One region of the Streptomyces sp. NPDC012835 genome, then DNA from elsewhere that is predicted to be linked to it. Evidence: riboswitches for the same ligand, from Rfam matches in the RefSeq annotation. Region 1 holds a riboswitch; each other region holds the start of a gene.

Region 1 (5,302 bases):
TCCGCTGATCACCGGCCTGCCACCGCTCGCTCACGGGCGTACAGCCGAAAAGCCGAGGGCGGCATCCCCTCCACAGACTGCTGGAAGGAATGCCGCCCTCGGTCAGGACGCTTGATCCGCTGGGGCCGGAGCCCCGGTCGGATCAGAAGTCCATGTCACCGCCCGGCATGCCGCCGCCCGCGGGGGCCGCGCCGGCCTTCTCGGGCTTGTCGGCGATAACGGCCTCGGTGGTGAGGAACAGCGCGGCGATGGACGCGGCGTTCTGCAGAGCGGAACGCGTGACCTTCGCCGGGTCGATGATGCCCTCGGCGATCATGTCGACGTACTCGCCGGTCGCGGCGTTCAGGCCGTGGCCGACCGTCAGGTTGCGGACCTTCTCGACGACGACGCCGCCCTCAAGACCACCGTTGACGGCGATCTGCTTGAGGGGAGCCTCCAGCGCGAGCTTCACGGCGTTGGCGCCGGTCGCCTCGTCGCCCGTCAGCTCAAGCTTCTCGAAGACCGAGGAAGCCTGGAGCAGAGCCACGCCACCACCGGCGACGATGCCCTCCTCGACGGCGGCCTTGGCGTTGCGCACCGCGTCCTCGATGCGGTGCTTGCGCTCCTTCAGCTCGACCTCGGTCGCGGCGCCGGCCTTGATGACGGCCACGCCGCCGGCCAGCTTCGCGAGGCGCTCCTGGAGCTTCTCGCGGTCGTAGTCCGAGTCGCTGTTCTCGATCTCGGCGCGGATCTGGTTGACCCGGCCGGCGACCTGGTCGCTGTCACCGGCACCGTCGACGATGGTGGTCTCGTCCTTGGTGATGACGACCTTGCGGGCGCGGCCCAGCAGGTCCAGGCCGGCGTTCTCCAGCTTGAGGCCGACCTCCTCGGAGATGACCGTGCCGCCGGTGAGGATGGCGATGTCGTTGAGCATGGCCTTGCGGCGGTCACCGAAGCCCGGGGCCTTGACGGCGACGGACTTGAAGGTGCCGCGGATCTTGTTGACGACCAGGGTCGACAGCGCCTCGCCCTCGACGTCCTCCGCGATGATCAGCAGGGGCTTGCCCGACTGCATGACCTTCTCCAGCAGCGGAAGGAGGTCCTTCACGTTGCCGATCTTGGAGTTGACGATCAGGAGGTACGGGTCGTCGAGCGACGCCTCCATACGCTCCATGTCGGTGGCGAAGTACGCCGAGATGTAGCCCTTGTCGAAGCGCATGCCCTCCGTCAGTTCGAGCTCCAGACCGAAGGTCTGCGACTCCTCGACGGTGATGACGCCTTCCTTGCCGACCTTGTCCATGGCCTCGGCGATCAGCTCGCCGATCTGGGTGTCGGCGGCGGAGATGGAGGCCGTCGAAGCGATCTGCTCCTTGGTCTCCACGTCCTTGGCCTGCTCCAGCAGGGCACCGGAGACGGCCTCGACGGCCTTCTCGATACCGCGCTTGAGGGCCATCGGGTTGGCGCCGGCGGCCACGTTGCGCAGGCCCTCGCGGACGAGCGCCTGGGCGAGGACGGTCGCGGTGGTCGTACCGTCACCGGCGACGTCGTCCGTCTTCTTGGCGACTTCCTTGACCAGCTCGGCGCCGATCTTCTCGTACGGGTCCTCGAGCTCGATCTCCTTGGCGATGGAAACACCATCGTTGGTGATCGTGGGGGCGCCCCACTTCTTCTCGAGGACGACGTTGCGACCCTTGGGACCAAGGGTGACCTTGACGGCGTCGGCGAGCTGGTTCATCCCGCGCTCGAGACCGCGCCGTGCCTCCTCGTCGAACGCGATGATCTTGGCCATGTGAAGTGGTCCTCCCGGACTGGGGTGGATTGCTCCGGACCGCGCTGGCGCCCGCGACGGACGGCCTGAGAGTCGAGTGGTTCCTTGCCCCACCGGCTCTTCGGGCCTCGCCTACCCGGTCCTAAGTTGTCACTCTCACTTGCAGAGTGCTAACGCCAATAATTAGCACTCGACCCCCGAGAGTGCAAGCGCCCCCGGAGCCCCGACCGGGGGTGGCGGCCGGTGGCGGCCGGGCGACGGGGGGCGCGAGCGCCGCCGGGGCACATCGGGACGAGTACGGCCGGAACGAGCGCGGCGGACGGATGCGGCGGCCGGCACGCACGTGGGGCCCGCATCCGGCTTTCCGGATACGGGCCCCACGTGCGTGAGTGACGTGCGGTGCTTCGTGAGTGCGTCGTGAGTGCGTCGGTGGCCGATCGCGCCGGGATCAGACGGCGAGCTTGACCATGTCCGCCTGCGGACCCTTCTGGCCCTGCGAGATCTCGAACTCCACTCGCTGACCTTCTTCAAGGGTGCGGTAGCCGTCCATCTGAATCGCGCTGTAGTGGACGAACACATCCGCACCACCGTCTACCGCGATGAAGCCGTAGCCCTTCTCCGCGTTGAACCACTTGACGGTGCCCTGAGCCATGCCTAACTCCCCTATTACTGGCCCTTGCACGGGGCCACACTTCGCGCCGGAACGCGTCGACCGCGGCTGAATGTATCTGCCCAACTGCCCTCTGCAACAGGGCAATCGGCGGGGAAATCTGGGCATGGCCGAACTCGCATAGCGTTGAATTCACTGCGATCCGGGGCAAGTCGGGCCGGGCAAAAGGCACCAACCACGCAAAGGCCACCTGGAGTTCGGCCCCATGTTGTCGCGTTCTCGCGTGCGCCGACTGCGGTCGGCGGAGGGGCCTTCCCTTACTCTACCGTGCTCAACCATGCAGAATGGCCCCCTCCGCTTCTGTCGCGGAGAGGGCCATGCCGGTTACGGGGCGTACGCGCCGCCCCAGGGCGCGTACGGAGGGTCAGCCTCCGGCGACGGCCGGGATGATCGAGATGCCGGCGCCCGCGGGAGTCGCGGTCTCCAGGCCCTGCTCGAAACGGACGTCGTCGTCGTTCACGTACACGTTCACGAAGCGGCGGAGCTTGCCCTGGTCGTCCAGGACGCGGGCGGCGATGCCCGGGTGGCTGCTCTCCAGGGACTGGATGACCTCGGAGAGGGTGGCGCCCTCCGCCGGGACCTCGGCCTGCCCGCCGGTGTAGGTGCGGAGGATGGTGGGGATGCGGACCTTGACGCTCATGACGGATGCCCAGCCTTTCTGCGGAAGTTTCGGTGTCGCGGGTAGCGCGGGGTGAGAGTCGCGCGGGGGTCGCGGGTGACAGCCGCGCGGGTGGCGCGGGCGGCGCGACCCCGTGTCGCCGGGTCAGCCGGCCGCGAGGCCCGCGTCGCGGAACGCGTCGAGGCTCGGGCGGATGGTGGCGGTCGGTCCGGTCGTCGGCGCCACGGCGTCGAGGGTCTTCAGGCCGTCGCCGGTGTTGAGGACGACGGTGGTCAGCGTCGGGTCGAGGAGTCCGGCCTCGATGAGCTTCTTCGTGACGCCCACGGTGACCCCGCCCGCCGTCTCGGCGAAGATCCCCTCCGTACGCGCCAGCAGCTTGATCGCGTCGACGATCTGCTCGTCGTTGACGTCGTCGACGGCGCCACCGGTGCGGCGGGCGATGTCCAGGACGTACGGTCCGTCGGCCGGGTTGCCGATCGCCAGGGACTTGGCGATGGTGTCGGGCTTCTGGGGCCGTACGACATCGTGGCCCGCCTTGAAGGCGGTGGAGACCGGCGAGCAGCCCTCGGCCTGGGCGCCGAAGATCTTGTACGGCTTGTCCTCGACCAGGCCCAGCTTGATCAGCTCCTGGAGCCCCTTGTCGATCTTCGTCAGCTGCGACCCCGAGGCGATCGGGATGACGAGCTGATCGGGCAGGCGCCAGCCGAGCTGCTCACAGATCTCGTACGCGAGGGTCTTGGAACCCTCGCCGTAGTACGGACGGAGGTTGACGTTGACGAAGCCCCAGCCCTCGCCGAGCGGGTCGCCGATCAGCTCGGAACAGAAACGGTTCACATCGTCGTAGTTGCCCTCGATGCCGACCAGATCCCCGCCGTACACCGCAGCCATGACGACCTTGCCCTGCTCCAGGTCGTGCGGGATGAACACGCAGGAGCGGAAGCCGGCCCGGGCCGCGGCTGCGCCGACGGCGCCCGCGAGGTTGCCGGTGGACGAGCAGGAGAGCGTGGTGAAGCCGAAGGCGCGGGCGGCCTCGACGGCGATGGCGACGACACGGTCCTTGAAGGAGTGCGTCGGGTTGCCGGAGTCGTCCTTGACGTGCAGCGACCCGGTGATACCCAGCTCGCGGGCGAGGTTGTCGGCCTTGACCAGCTTGGTGAAACCGGGGTTGATGTTGGGCTTCGAGGCCACGTCGGCGGGGACGGGCAGCAGGGGCGCGTAACGCCAGATGTTGTCGGGTCCCTCGGCGATGCGCTTCTTCAGCTCGTCGGGGCTGCCGCTCGGCAGGTCGTACGCGACTTCGAGCGGCCCGAAACAGCTCGCACAGGCGAAAATGGGGCCGAGGTCGAAACGCTCTCCGCATTCGCGGCACGAGAGCGCGGCGGCGGGTCCGAGGTCGACGGTGGCGTTGGTGCCGCTCTGGACGGTCTGCACAGCCATGGAGGCGAGGCCCTTTCTCCTCATCTTCCTCGCGGCGTACTTCGCCACGAGACGGAATTGGCACCTTCCCCACCGTGACCTCGCGGTCGGCGGGAGGGTTGCCGGGACTTCAACGGGCCGTTCCCTCAGTCCCTCTGGATGAGCGCTATGGCGCCGGACCCGGGGTCCGGTGCGTTTGTCGCCTGTCGCAGCATGTCCCGGATGTCGCTGATCCGGTGTCTCTGAGCCAGGTGTCCACCCCGCGACCCCGGCATGCGGCGGTCAAGGGCGTTGTTCAAGACTGTAACCGAAGGAGCGGACGGTTGAGGTAGTCGTCCGCACCGCGAGATGGATCACGTTTTACGGATCAGCGCAGGGAGTACCGAACGTGCTGGAAGAGGTGGAACGCTGGCTGACCAGGCGTTCCTGGTCCGCGGCCGACCGTACGCTCGACCAGTTGCTGGCGGCGAAAGCGGCCCGGGGCACCACCGTGAGCGTGGTGCTTCCGGCGCTGGACGAGGAGGAGACGGTCGGGGAGATCGTCTCGGTGATCCGGCGCGAGCTGATGGTGGCGACCCGGCTGGTCGACGAGCTGGTGGTGATCGATTCCGGCTCCACCGACCGTACGTCCGAGGTGGCCGCGGCGGCCGGGGCGCGGGTGGTGCACCGGGACGCGATACTGCCGCGGCTGCCCGCGCTGCCCGGCAAGGGCGAGGTGCTGTGGCGGTCGCTGCTGGTGACGGGCGGGGACATCGTGTGCTTCGTGGATGCGGATCTGCGGGATTTCTCGGCGGATTTCGTCTCCGGGATCGTCGGCCCGCTGCTGACCGACCCCGATGTGCAGTTCGTG
Region 2 (5,302 bases), on a different contig from region 1:
CGCGCTCGCGCTGGTGCCGCTCTCCGGTGTGGTGCTCCTGCGCGACCTGGGCCCGCTGCCCGAGAAGAAGCTCAGGTCCACGCTGTGGGCCAAGGGCAAGCAGCTCATCAACATGAACACGCATGAGCCGCTGCGTCCCGAGGACGTCGTGGTGGGGTCGCTGACCTTCGCCATGCCCGAGGGGCTCTCGGAGCACGACGAGAACTTCCAGAGCGAGATCGCCAAGGCCGCCCTGATGATCATCCGGATCCAGCCGGACGAGATCAAGGACAAGCGCGAGCTGGAGTGGTCCCACCAGGGGATCGTGGCCTTCTCGAAGATCTGCACCCATGTCGGCTGCCCGATCAGCCTGTACGAGCAGCAGACGCACCACGCGCTCTGCCCGTGCCACCAGTCCACCTTCGATCTCTCCGACGGCGCCCGCGTCATCTTCGGCCCGGCCGGTCACCCCCTCCCGCAGCTGCGGATCGGTGTGAACGCGGACGGAAACCTTGAGGCGCTCGGCGACTTCGACGAGCCCGTCGGCCCTGCCTTCTGGGAGCGCGGATGAGTACCACGACCGCTACAGACGAGAAAAGCCGCAAGGCGCCCGCCGGTGAGCGGGTCGCCGACTGGGCGGACGGCCGGCTGGGGATCTACTCCCTCGCCAAGGCCAACATGCGGAAGATCTTCCCGGACCACTGGTCCTTCATGCTCGGGGAGATCTGCCTCTACAGCTTCATCATCATCATCCTCACGGGTGTGTATCTGACGCTGTTCTTCCACCCGTCGATGAACGAGGTGGAGTACCACGGCAGTTACGTCCCGCTCCAGGGCGTGCTGATGTCGGAGGCGTACGCCTCGACGCTGGACATCAGCTTCGACATCCGCGGTGGTCTGCTGATCCGGCAGATCCACCACTGGGCCGCGCTGATCTTCCTCGCGGCGATGATGGTCCACATGATGCGCGTCTTCTTCACGGGCGCGTTCCGCAAGCCGCGCGAGATCAACTGGCTGTTCGGCTTCCTGCTGTTCGTGCTGGGCATGTTCACCGGGTTCACCGGTTACTCGCTCCCCGACGACCTGCTCTCCGGTACGGGTGTGCGCTTCACCCAGGGCGCGATCCTGTCCGTGCCGATCGTGGGTACGTACATCTCGATGTTCCTGTTCGGCGGCGAGTTCCCCGGCGGCGACTTCGTGGCCCGGTTCTACTCGGTCCACATCCTGCTGCTGCCCGGCATCATGCTCGGGCTGGTCGTGGCCCACCTGATCCTGGTCTTCTACCACAAGCACACGCAGTTCGCGGGTCCCGGCCGGACCAACAACAACGTCGTGGGCATGCCGCTGCTGCCGATCTACATGGCGAAGGCCGGCGGGTTCTTCTTCCTGGTCTTCGGTCTGATCTCGCTGGTCGCGGCGATCGCCACGATCAACCCGATCTGGGCGCTCGGTCCTTACCGTCCCGACCAGGTGTCCACCGGCGCCCAGCCCGACTGGTACATGGGGATGCCGGAAGGGCTCGTCCGGGCCATGCCCGGGTGGGAGATCAACGTCGCGGGCCACACCCTCGTCCTGGGTGTCTTCATCCCGCTGATGATCCTGCCACTGGTCCTCGGCTCGATCGCGGTCTATCCGTTCATCGAGTCCTGGGTCACCGGGGACAAGCGTGAGCACCACCTCCTGGACCGCCCGCGCAACGTACCGACGCGTACGGCCTTCGGCGTGGCCTGGCTGGTGTGGTACTTCGTGCTGCTGGCGGGTGGTGGGAACGACCTCCTGGCCACCCACTTCCATCTGTCGATCAACACGATCACCTGGTTCGTGCGCATCGCGTTCTTCGTCGCGCCGGTCCTCGCGTTCGTCGTCACCAAGCGGATCTGCATCGGCCTTCAGCGGCGCGACGCGGAGAAGGTCCTGCACGGACGCGAGTCCGGTGTCATCAAGCGGCTGCCGCACGGTGAGTTCATCGAGGTGCACGCCCCGCTCGACCAGGCGGCGCTGCACAAGCTCACCGCGCACGAGCAGTACACGCCCGCCGAGATCGGCCCGACGGTCGACGAGAACGGTGTGGAGCGCAAGGTGTCGCCCGTCGAGAAGCTCAGGGTCAAGCTGAGCAAGGGCTACTACGGCGAGGGCAACCAGCTGCCGAAGCCCACCGCGGAGGAGTACCAGGAGATCCAGAGCGGCCACGGCCACCACTGATCCCACCCGGCCTCGGCGAGGTCGCCACCACCGAGGGCCCCGGCCCGGTCTCCCCGCGAGGGGGCCGGCCGGGGCCCTCGGCGTTCCCCGCCCGGCGCGCGGAGCCTGTCCGCAGTGCGGGCGGTCGTCCTACGGGCCGGGCGCACGCCGATAGGCTTCTCCCGGGCCCCCGCAGGGGCCCGGTACCCGTCCCGGACCCCAGGAGCGAGCGATGAGCGCTGTTACCCCCGTCGGAGGCGACACCGTGGCGGCACTCACCTGGCCGGGCGTACTGGACACGCTGCTCAACGGCGTCGACCAGAGCGCCGACGCCACCGCCTGGGCGATGGACCGGATCATGAGCGGCGCGGCCACCGACGCGCAGATCGCCGGATTCGTGGTGGCACTGCGGGCCAAGGGCGAGACGGTCGCCGAGATCAGCGGTCTCGTACGGGCGATGTACGAGCACGCCAGGGTCATAGAGGTGCCCGGCAGGACCGTCGACATCGTCGGCACCGGCGGCGACGGCGCCAAGACCGTGAACATCTCCACCATGTCCTCGATCGTGGTCGCGGGCACCGGAGCGAAGGTCGTCAAGCACGGCAGCCGGGCCGCGTCCTCGGCGAGCGGCGCCTCGGACGTCCTGGAGAAGCTCGGCGTCAATCTGGAGCTGTCCCCCGAGCGGGTCGCCCGGGTCGCGGAGGAGGCGGGCATCACCTTCTGCTTCGCGGTGAAGTTCCACCCCGCCCTGCGCCGCGTGGCCGCCGCGCGCGGCGAGATGGGTATCCGTACGGTCTTCAACTTCCTGGGGCCGCTCACCAACCCCGCGAAGGTGCGGGCCCAGGCGACGGGTGTCGCGGATGCCCGGATGGCGCCGATCATGGCGGGCGTGCTGGCCGAGCGGGGCTCCTCCGCCCTGGTCTTCCGGGGCGACGACGGGCTCGACGAGCTGACCACCACCGCGACCTCCCGGGTCTGGGTCGTCCGGGACGGCGCCGTCACCGAGCAGTCCTTCGACCCGCGCGACATCGGTCTGTCCCTGGTGCCGGTCGAGGCCCTGCGCGGCGCGGACGCCTCGTACAACGCGGATGTGGCCCGCAGGCTGCTGGCCGGCGAGACCGGCCCGGTACGGGAGGCCGTACTGCTCAACTCGGCGGCGGCGCTGGTCGCGCTGGACCCGACGGACGATCCGCTGGAGCTCCAGCTGTCGGCGGGGATCGCGCGGGCGGCGGAGTCGATCGACTCGGGCGCGGCGGGCCGGGCGCTGGCGCGCTGGGTCGAGGCCAGCAACGCCTGACGGCGGCGGCTGCGACAGGGGGCGGGCGCCGGTCGGCGCCCGCCCTTGTCCCGTATCGCGGACACCTGTTGGGCGGCGCGGCACGCTGTGCCATAATTTCGCCCAAGGTCATGAGTGACAGCGATTTAGGCCCCGGCTCGCTGTCCGGCAACCCTCCGTCCGTGGCGGGGTGCCCCGGGTGAAGACCAGGCCGTAGGCAGCGAGGTCTACGGCAAGCGCGGACCCCTCGCACCTTTGGGGTCCTGGTCCTCAAGGGAGCAGTCTCGTGAGCAAGCGAATGCGTTAGGGCTTCCACGCCCCTCTTCAACACCCTCCGCACGGTGTTCTCCGTGTGTCGAGGCATCCCCCGCGTGACCGTCACGGCCCTGCCGTGCCCGCGGGTCCTTGAAGCCGCTTTTCCGCCTTGTCCTGCCGGGAGATATCGCCATGTCCGCATACCCGAACGCCACCGCCACCGTTGCCGCGCAGCCCGCCCGGCCCTCCGACGACCCCGCCTGTGGAGCGCCGCTGCCGGTGCTCGGACGGGATGTGACCGTGCCGCTCGTCACCGGCGGCGAGGTCGTCTACGCGGCCCTGGACTACGCGGCCAGCGCCCCGGCGCTCCAGCGGGTGTGGGACGACGTCGCCGCGTACGCCCCGTACTACGGCAGCGTCCACCGGGGCGCCGGCTATCTCTCGCAGCTGTCCACCGATCTGTTCGAGAACAGCCGCCGCACGGTCGCGGAGTTCCTCGGCTGCCGCGCGGACGACCAGGTGGTCTTCACCCGCTCGACCACGGATTCGCTGAATCTGCTGGCGGCGGCCCTTCCCGAGGGGTGCGAGGTGTTCGTCTTCGAGACGGAGCACCACGCCTCGCTGCTGCCCTGGCGGAACGCCCGGGTGAGCTGTCTCGACGCCCCGCGCACCCCGGCCGGTGCCGTCGCCACCCTGGAGAGCGCGCTCGCCTCGCGCGACTCCCGTGGGCCGGCGCTGGTCTGTGTCACGGGCGCGTCCAATGTGACGGGTGAGCTGTGGCCCGTACGGGAACTGGCCGCCGCCGCGCACCGGCACGGTGCCCGGATCGTGCTCGACGCCGCTCAGCTCGTACCGCACCACGCCGTGGACATCGCCGAGCTGGACGTGGACTGGATCGCCTTCTCCGGGCACAAGCTGTACGCGCCGTTCGGCTCCGGGGTGCTGGCCGGGCGGGCCGACTGGCTCCGGGACGCCGAGCCGTACCTCGCGGGCGGCGGCGCCAGCCGCAAGGTGGCGCGCCGCGCCGACGGCGGGGTGGACGTGGAGTGGCACGCCACCGCGGCCCGCCACGAGGCCGGTTCGCCCAACGTCATCGGGGTGTACGCGATCGCCTCGGCCTGCAAGGCGCTGGAGGAGGCCGGGTTCGACGCGCTGGCGGCCCGCGAGCAGCGCCTTGTCGCACGGCTGCGCGAGGGGCTCGCCGAGGTGCCCGAGGTGAAGGTGCTCTCGCTGTTCGGGGACGACGCGCCGAGGGTCGGTGTGCTGTCGTTCGTGGTGGAGGGGTGGAACAGCTCGCACTTCGCCGCCGCGCTCTCCGCCGAGTACGGCATCGGGGTGCGGGACGGCCTGTTCTGCGCCCACCCGCTGGTACGGACGCTGCTGGACGGCGACCCGCGGGAGCAGGGGGAGTGCGGCGCGCCGGAGGCCGAGCCGGGCGGGCGCTCGCTGAACGCGATCCGGGTGAGCTTCGGCGCCGGGACGCCGGACGAGCACGTGGAGCGGTTCGTACGGGCGGTGCGCGAGCTGGTCAGCGACGGCGCGCGCTGGAACTACCGCACGGAGGACGGGCGTTGCGTGCCGGACCGGGGAACGGCCGCCGCGTAGGTCCTT
Region 3 (5,302 bases), on a different contig from region 1:
CTCGACCCGGCCGCCGTTCATCACGGCGATCCGGTCGGACAGCGACATGGCCTCCTCCTGGTCGTGCGTGACGAAGACCATCGTGATGCCGAGCCGCTGCTGAAGCTCCCGCAGCTCCACCCGCATCTCCCGGCGCAGCTTCGCGTCCAGGTTCGACAGCGGCTCGTCGAGCAGCAGCACGGCCGGCCGGGTGGCCAGCGCCCGCGCCACGGCGACGCGTTGCTGCTGGCCGCCCGAGAGCTGTCGGGGCCGGCGGCCCGCGTACTGCTCCAGACCGACGAGGCGCAGCGCCTCGGTGACCCGTTCGTCCCGCTCGGCGCGCTCCACCCGCCGCACCTTCAGGCCGTACGCGACATTGTCGGCGACGGTCATGTGCGGGAAGAGCGCGTAGTTCTGGAAGACCAGGCCGAGGCCCCGCCGGTGGGTCGGGACATCGGTGAGATCCACGCCGTCCAGCGTGATCCGGCCCCCGGTGGGGCGTACGAATCCGGCCAGGCTGTTGAGCAGCGTCGTCTTGCCGCAGCCGCTCGGGCCGAGGATCGACAGGAACTCGCCGCGCCGGATGGACAGCCGGTCGACGTCGAGCACCCGCTGGCCCTCGTACCCGGCGGCGAGGGAGTCGATCTCGATGTGCGGGGTGGTCGGGGCGGTCGGGTTCCGCGGGGCCGGCGGTTCGCCGGCCGCCGCACGGTCGCTGGTGGTCACTGTGGGGTTCTCGCTCACTTGAAGATCTGGTTCCAGCGCTGCTGCCACTCGTTGAGCTTCGGAGTGGCGGTCTTGTAGTCGACCCAGGTGAACTTCTTGTAGACGTCCTCGCCGTACTTCACCTTGGCCTTGAAGTCGGGGGCGTAGTCGATGGTGTCGTTGCCCGCGCCGTAGAAGGTGCCCTCGGCGAACGGCTTCTGGTGCTCGGCGGAGGAGAGGTGGTCCAGGAACTTGTAGGCCGCCGCCGTGTGCGTCGAGCCCTTCGGCACGTAGTACGAGGTCAGCGCGCCGACCGCGCCGGAGGCTGGATAGGTGAAGCCGATCGGCTGCCCCTCCTGCTCCATGGCGAAGGCGCGGCCGTCCCAGAACGGGACGATCCAGGCGTCGCCGTTCTGCAGGACCGTGGAGACACTGCCCGCGTCCGCCGGGTAGGAGGAGACGCAGTTCTTCAGCTGGGCGAGCTTCTCGAACCCCTTGTCGACATCGGCGGGGTCGGACAGCTTGCCGCCGTCCTGGGAGACCAGCGCGGAGAAGAACTCCAGACCCGCGTTGTACGTCAGCGGCGGCAGCGCGACATGACCGCAGTACTTCTTGTCGAAGATGTCGGTCCAGTCCTGGGGCGCCTGCTTGATCTTGTCGGTGCGGTAGAGCAGCCCGTTGGAGCCGGTGGTCAGCGGCACGCCGTACGACGATCCGTCGACGGTCGACTGCTGGGTGAGCACCGGGTCGAGCTGCTTCCAGTTGCTCAGGTCGCCTGTCTTCAGCGGCTGGAGGAGCCCGCCGCCGACCGCCTGGTGCAGCGAGCCGGGGGTGAGGGCCACGACGTCGAACGGCGCGTTCCTGCCGCCCGCGGCGCGCAACTTGGTGACCCAGTCGGAGTCGGCGCCGTAGACGAGGTTCACCTTGATACCGGTGTCCTTCTCGAACGGCTCGACGAAGGACTTCTTGAACAGGTCGCCCCATGCCCCCGCGAACGCGGTGACGGTGATCTGCTCGCCCTTGCCGTCCGACGAACCGCTGCCGGAGGAGGAGCCGCCGCCCGTGTCGACCCCGCAGCCGGCCACGGCGGTCAGGACGGTGGCGGTGCCGGCCGAGGCGAGGGCCAGCAGATATCCGCGCCTGCGGGCGCGGGCGGGGCGGGGCAGGACAGATCTCATGAGGGAGAACTCCTCCGTGCGGTGAGTGAGAACGGCGACGGCCGCGCATGCCGAAGCCGGATCGGGAGCCATGAGGCACGAGGGACGCGAGGGGCGGAAAGCGCTGCTCGCGGTGTCATCTCGTACTCCCGTCATCAGGTCCAGGACCTGGCCGACAGGTCCGCGCTTGCTCCCGGCACATCGGTGTGCGTGCGGAGCCGTGTCATCACCCGGGGCACCCCACCGCAGAAGGAGGGTTGCCGCTCAGCAAGCCGGGGCTTGTCGCTGAGACTCGTGACGCCGAAAAAGTAACACTGATTTCGGCCAACCCAAAGATGACCTGGATCACACGAAGTGATCCAGGTCGGGGGATGGTTGTGCCAAGTTGTGTGGAGAAAATGGGTGGGATCGGTTATTTCAGAGCCGCCGCCATCATCTTCTGAGCGATCGGCGCGGCCAGTCCGTTGCCGCTGACCTCCGAGCGCGCCGCGCCCGAGTCCTCCACCACGACCGCGACCGCCACCTCCTTGTCACCGGACGCGTCCTTCGCGTACGAGGTGAACCAGGCGTACGGCGTCCCGTCGTTGGCCACGCCGTGCTGGGCGGTGCCCGTCTTGCCGCCCACCTCGGCGCCCGCGATCCGCGCGTTGGTCCCCGTACCGTCCTCCACCACCGTCACCATCGCGCTGCGCAGCTGTGCGGCCGTGGCCGAGGAGACGATCCGGGTGGTGTCCCCGTCCTGGTACGACCGCACCGTGCCGCCGCCGCCGTCCACGACCTTCGACACCATGTGCGGCGCGGCGAGCAGCCCGTCGTTCGCCAGCGCCGCCGAGACCATCGCCATCTGGAGCGGGGTGGCGGTCACGTCGAACTGGCCGATACCCGTCAGTGCCGTCTGGGCGTCGTCCATGCCCGTCGGATACACGCTCCGCGAGGCGCGCACCGGCACGTCCTGCTCGGTGTCGTTGAAGCCGAACTTCTCCGCCGTCGCCCGGATCTTCGACTGCCCCAGCTGATCGGCCATCTTCGCGAAGACGGTGTTGCAGGAGTAGCGCAGGGCGGTACGGATGGTGGCGTTCTCGCACGGCGCCGAGGCGTTCTCGTTGCGCAGGACCGTGCTGGTGTGCGGCAGTGTGTAGGGGGTGGGGCTGTCCGTCCTCTCGTCGACCGAGCCGTACAGCCCGTCCTCCAGCGCCGCCGCCGCGACGACCAGCTTGAACGTCGAACCGGGCGGCAGCGGCTGGCGCAGCGCGCGGTTGACCATCGGCTTGTCGGCGTCGCCGGTCAGCCGCTGCCACGCGGCGCCGTCCGTCGTCCCGCTGATCTTCGTCGGGTCGTACGAGGGGGTGCTCACCACCGCGAGCACCCGGCCGGTCTTCGGGTCGATCGCGACGGCCGCGCCCTTGTTGTCGCCCAGCGCCGCGTATCCGGCCCGCTGGACCGAGGGGTCGATCGTCGTCAGGACGGAGCCGGGCTCGGTCTGTTCGCGGGTGAGCGCGCCGAGCGGGTTCTTCAGCCGGGTGTCCGTCCCGTCGAGCACGTCCTTGTAGATGCCCTCCAGCTGGGTGGAGCCGTACGCCTGCGAGCTGTAGCCGGTGACGGGCGCGTAGAGCGCGCCGTCGGTGTAGGTCCGCTTGTACGCCAGGTCGCCGCTGTCCGTCTTCGCGGAGCCGGTGACCGGCGAACCGGCCACGACGATGTCGCCCTGCGGCTGCGCGTACTGGGCGATGATGTTCCGCCGGTTGTACGTGTCGTCCGCGAGGGCCTTCGCCTCGTACACCTGCACCCAGGACGCCCGCACCATGAGGGCGAGCACCAGCGCCAGGCAGATGACCGCTGTGTGTCTGATCGTCTTGTTCATCCCGAAGAAGGGACGAGCGGCGCGGGGGCGGGCGTTCCCCCGCGCCGGGCTTCTCAGGATTTCCTCATCCGGAACGCCGGCGGGCGGTGGTGTCAGAGGCGGCGGGTGGCGAGCGTCAGCCGGTCGCGGGCGTCGAACAGCGCGTCCTTGATCATCTGCTCGTGCCCCGGGGTGAGCCTGGCCACCGGGACCGAGCAGCTGATCGCGTCGCGCGCCGGGGTGCGGTAGGGGACCGCGATGCCGAAGCAGCGCAGCCCCAGGGTGTTCTCCTCGCGGTCCACCGCGTACCCCTGCTCCCGGATGGAGCGCAGCTCCTCGATGAGCTTCTCGCGGTCCGTGATGGTGTGCTCGGTCAGCGGCGGCAGGGTCTCGGGCAGCAGCGCGCGCACCTGCTCGTCGCTGTGCGTCGCGAGCAGCGCCTTGCCGAGCGAGGTGGAGTGCGCGGGCAGCCGGCGGCCGACGCGGGTGAACGGGCGCAGGTAGTGCTGGGACTGGCGGGTCGCGAGGTAGACCACGTTGGTGCCGTCGAGACGCGCGAGGTGGATGGTCTCGCTGGTGTCGTCCGACAGCCGGTCCAGGGTGGGCCGGGCCGCCGCGACGACCTCGTCCCCGTCGATGTACGAGGTGCCGACCAGCAGCGCCCGCACCCCGATCCCGTACCGGGTGCCGGTCGCGTCCGTCTCCACCCAGCCCAGCTCGACCAGCGTGCGCAGCAGCATGTAGAGGCTGGACTTGGGATAGCCGACCGCCTCCTGGACGGTCGCCAGGGAGTGCATCCCGGGACGCCCGGCGAAGTACTCGAGCAGTTCCACCGTCCGTACAGCGGACTTGACCTGCGCGCCACCGCTCTCCGCAGCCGACATCGTCACTCGCCCCTTCTCGCCACTCGACCGCCCGCCCTCGGGGCCCGGTCCTGACAGACCTTGACCGCGTGGAACGCGCGGAAATAGAGTCCCTGGAGATTCACTACCAGGAATCTTGTTCAGAATACCGAACGAATCCTGGGATCAGCAGTGGATGGCAGAGGCCCGGAGCACGCGTGGCCGGGCCGAGGTACGCGCAGTCGGGAAGGAAGCCGCGGTGGCAACAGCACCAGTCTGGAGTGTCGACCCCCGAACGGGAAAGTCACGTGAGCAGGTCGCGCACGAGGCCACGGCCGAAGAGGTGGACCTCGCGGTACGGGGCGCCCACGCCGCCGTCGCCGCGCTCGCCGACCGCACCACGCGCGCCGCGCTGCTGCGCAGGGCGGCCGACCTCCTCGACGGGGCGAGCGAGCACGTCATCGAGGCGGCGGACGCCGAGACCGCGCTCGGACCGGTCCGGCTCACCGGTGAACTCGCCCGTACGACCGCCCAGTTGCGAGCGTTCGCCGAGGTCGTGGACGAGGGCGCGTTCCTCGACGTGTACATCGACCACGCCGACGGCGAGCGCACCCCGCCGTGGCCGGACCTGCGTCGCTACAAGGTGCCGCTCGGTGTCGTCGCCGTCTACTCCGCGAGCAACTTCCCGCTCGCCTTCTCCGTGCCCGGCGGCGACACGGCGAGCGCGCTCGCGGCCGGCTGCCCGGTCGTCGTCAAGGCGCACCCCGACCACCCGGCCA

Evidence for each region. Region 1 has a riboswitch for S-adenosylmethionine ahead of thrC (threonine synthase). Riboswitches for the same ligand answer to the same signal wherever they lie in the genome.
Region 2: another riboswitch for S-adenosylmethionine. It lies ahead of ACFY6S_RS09090 (aminotransferase class V-fold PLP-dependent enzyme); the one in region 1 lies ahead of thrC (threonine synthase).
Region 3: another riboswitch for S-adenosylmethionine. It lies ahead of ACFY6S_RS07910 (PotD/PotF family extracellular solute-binding protein); the one in region 1 lies ahead of thrC (threonine synthase).

What each region holds. Positions count from the first base shown of each region.
Region 1 is NZ_JBIBBW010000003.1:738,955-744,256, forward strand. It holds gene ACFY6S_RS16520 (Uma2 family endonuclease) at 1-219, shown strand, start outside; gene groL (chaperonin GroEL) at 143-1,768, opposite strand; gene ACFY6S_RS16530 (cold-shock protein) at 2,196-2,399, opposite strand; gene ACFY6S_RS16535 (ubiquitin-like small modifier protein 1) at 2,782-3,057, opposite strand; gene thrC (threonine synthase) at 3,181-4,473, opposite strand; SAM riboswitch class I at 4,491-4,618, opposite strand; gene ACFY6S_RS16545 (glucosyl-3-phosphoglycerate synthase) at 4,841-5,302, shown strand, end outside.
Region 2 is NZ_JBIBBW010000002.1:358,960-364,261, reverse strand. It holds gene ACFY6S_RS09105 (Rieske 2Fe-2S domain-containing protein) at 1-550, shown strand, start outside; gene ACFY6S_RS09100 (cytochrome bc complex cytochrome b subunit) at 547-2,181, shown strand; gene trpD (anthranilate phosphoribosyltransferase) at 2,393-3,457, shown strand; SAM riboswitch class IV at 3,564-3,681, shown strand; gene ACFY6S_RS09090 (aminotransferase class V-fold PLP-dependent enzyme) at 3,884-5,296, shown strand.
Region 3 is NZ_JBIBBW010000002.1:84,458-89,759, reverse strand. It holds gene ACFY6S_RS07915 (ABC transporter ATP-binding protein) at 1-705, opposite strand, end outside; gene ACFY6S_RS07910 (PotD/PotF family extracellular solute-binding protein) at 720-1,862, opposite strand; SAM riboswitch class IV at 2,020-2,141, opposite strand; gene ACFY6S_RS07905 (penicillin-binding transpeptidase domain-containing protein) at 2,254-3,702, opposite strand; gene ACFY6S_RS07900 (IclR family transcriptional regulator) at 3,795-4,565, opposite strand; gene ACFY6S_RS07895 (aldehyde dehydrogenase (NADP(+))) at 4,783-5,302, shown strand, end outside.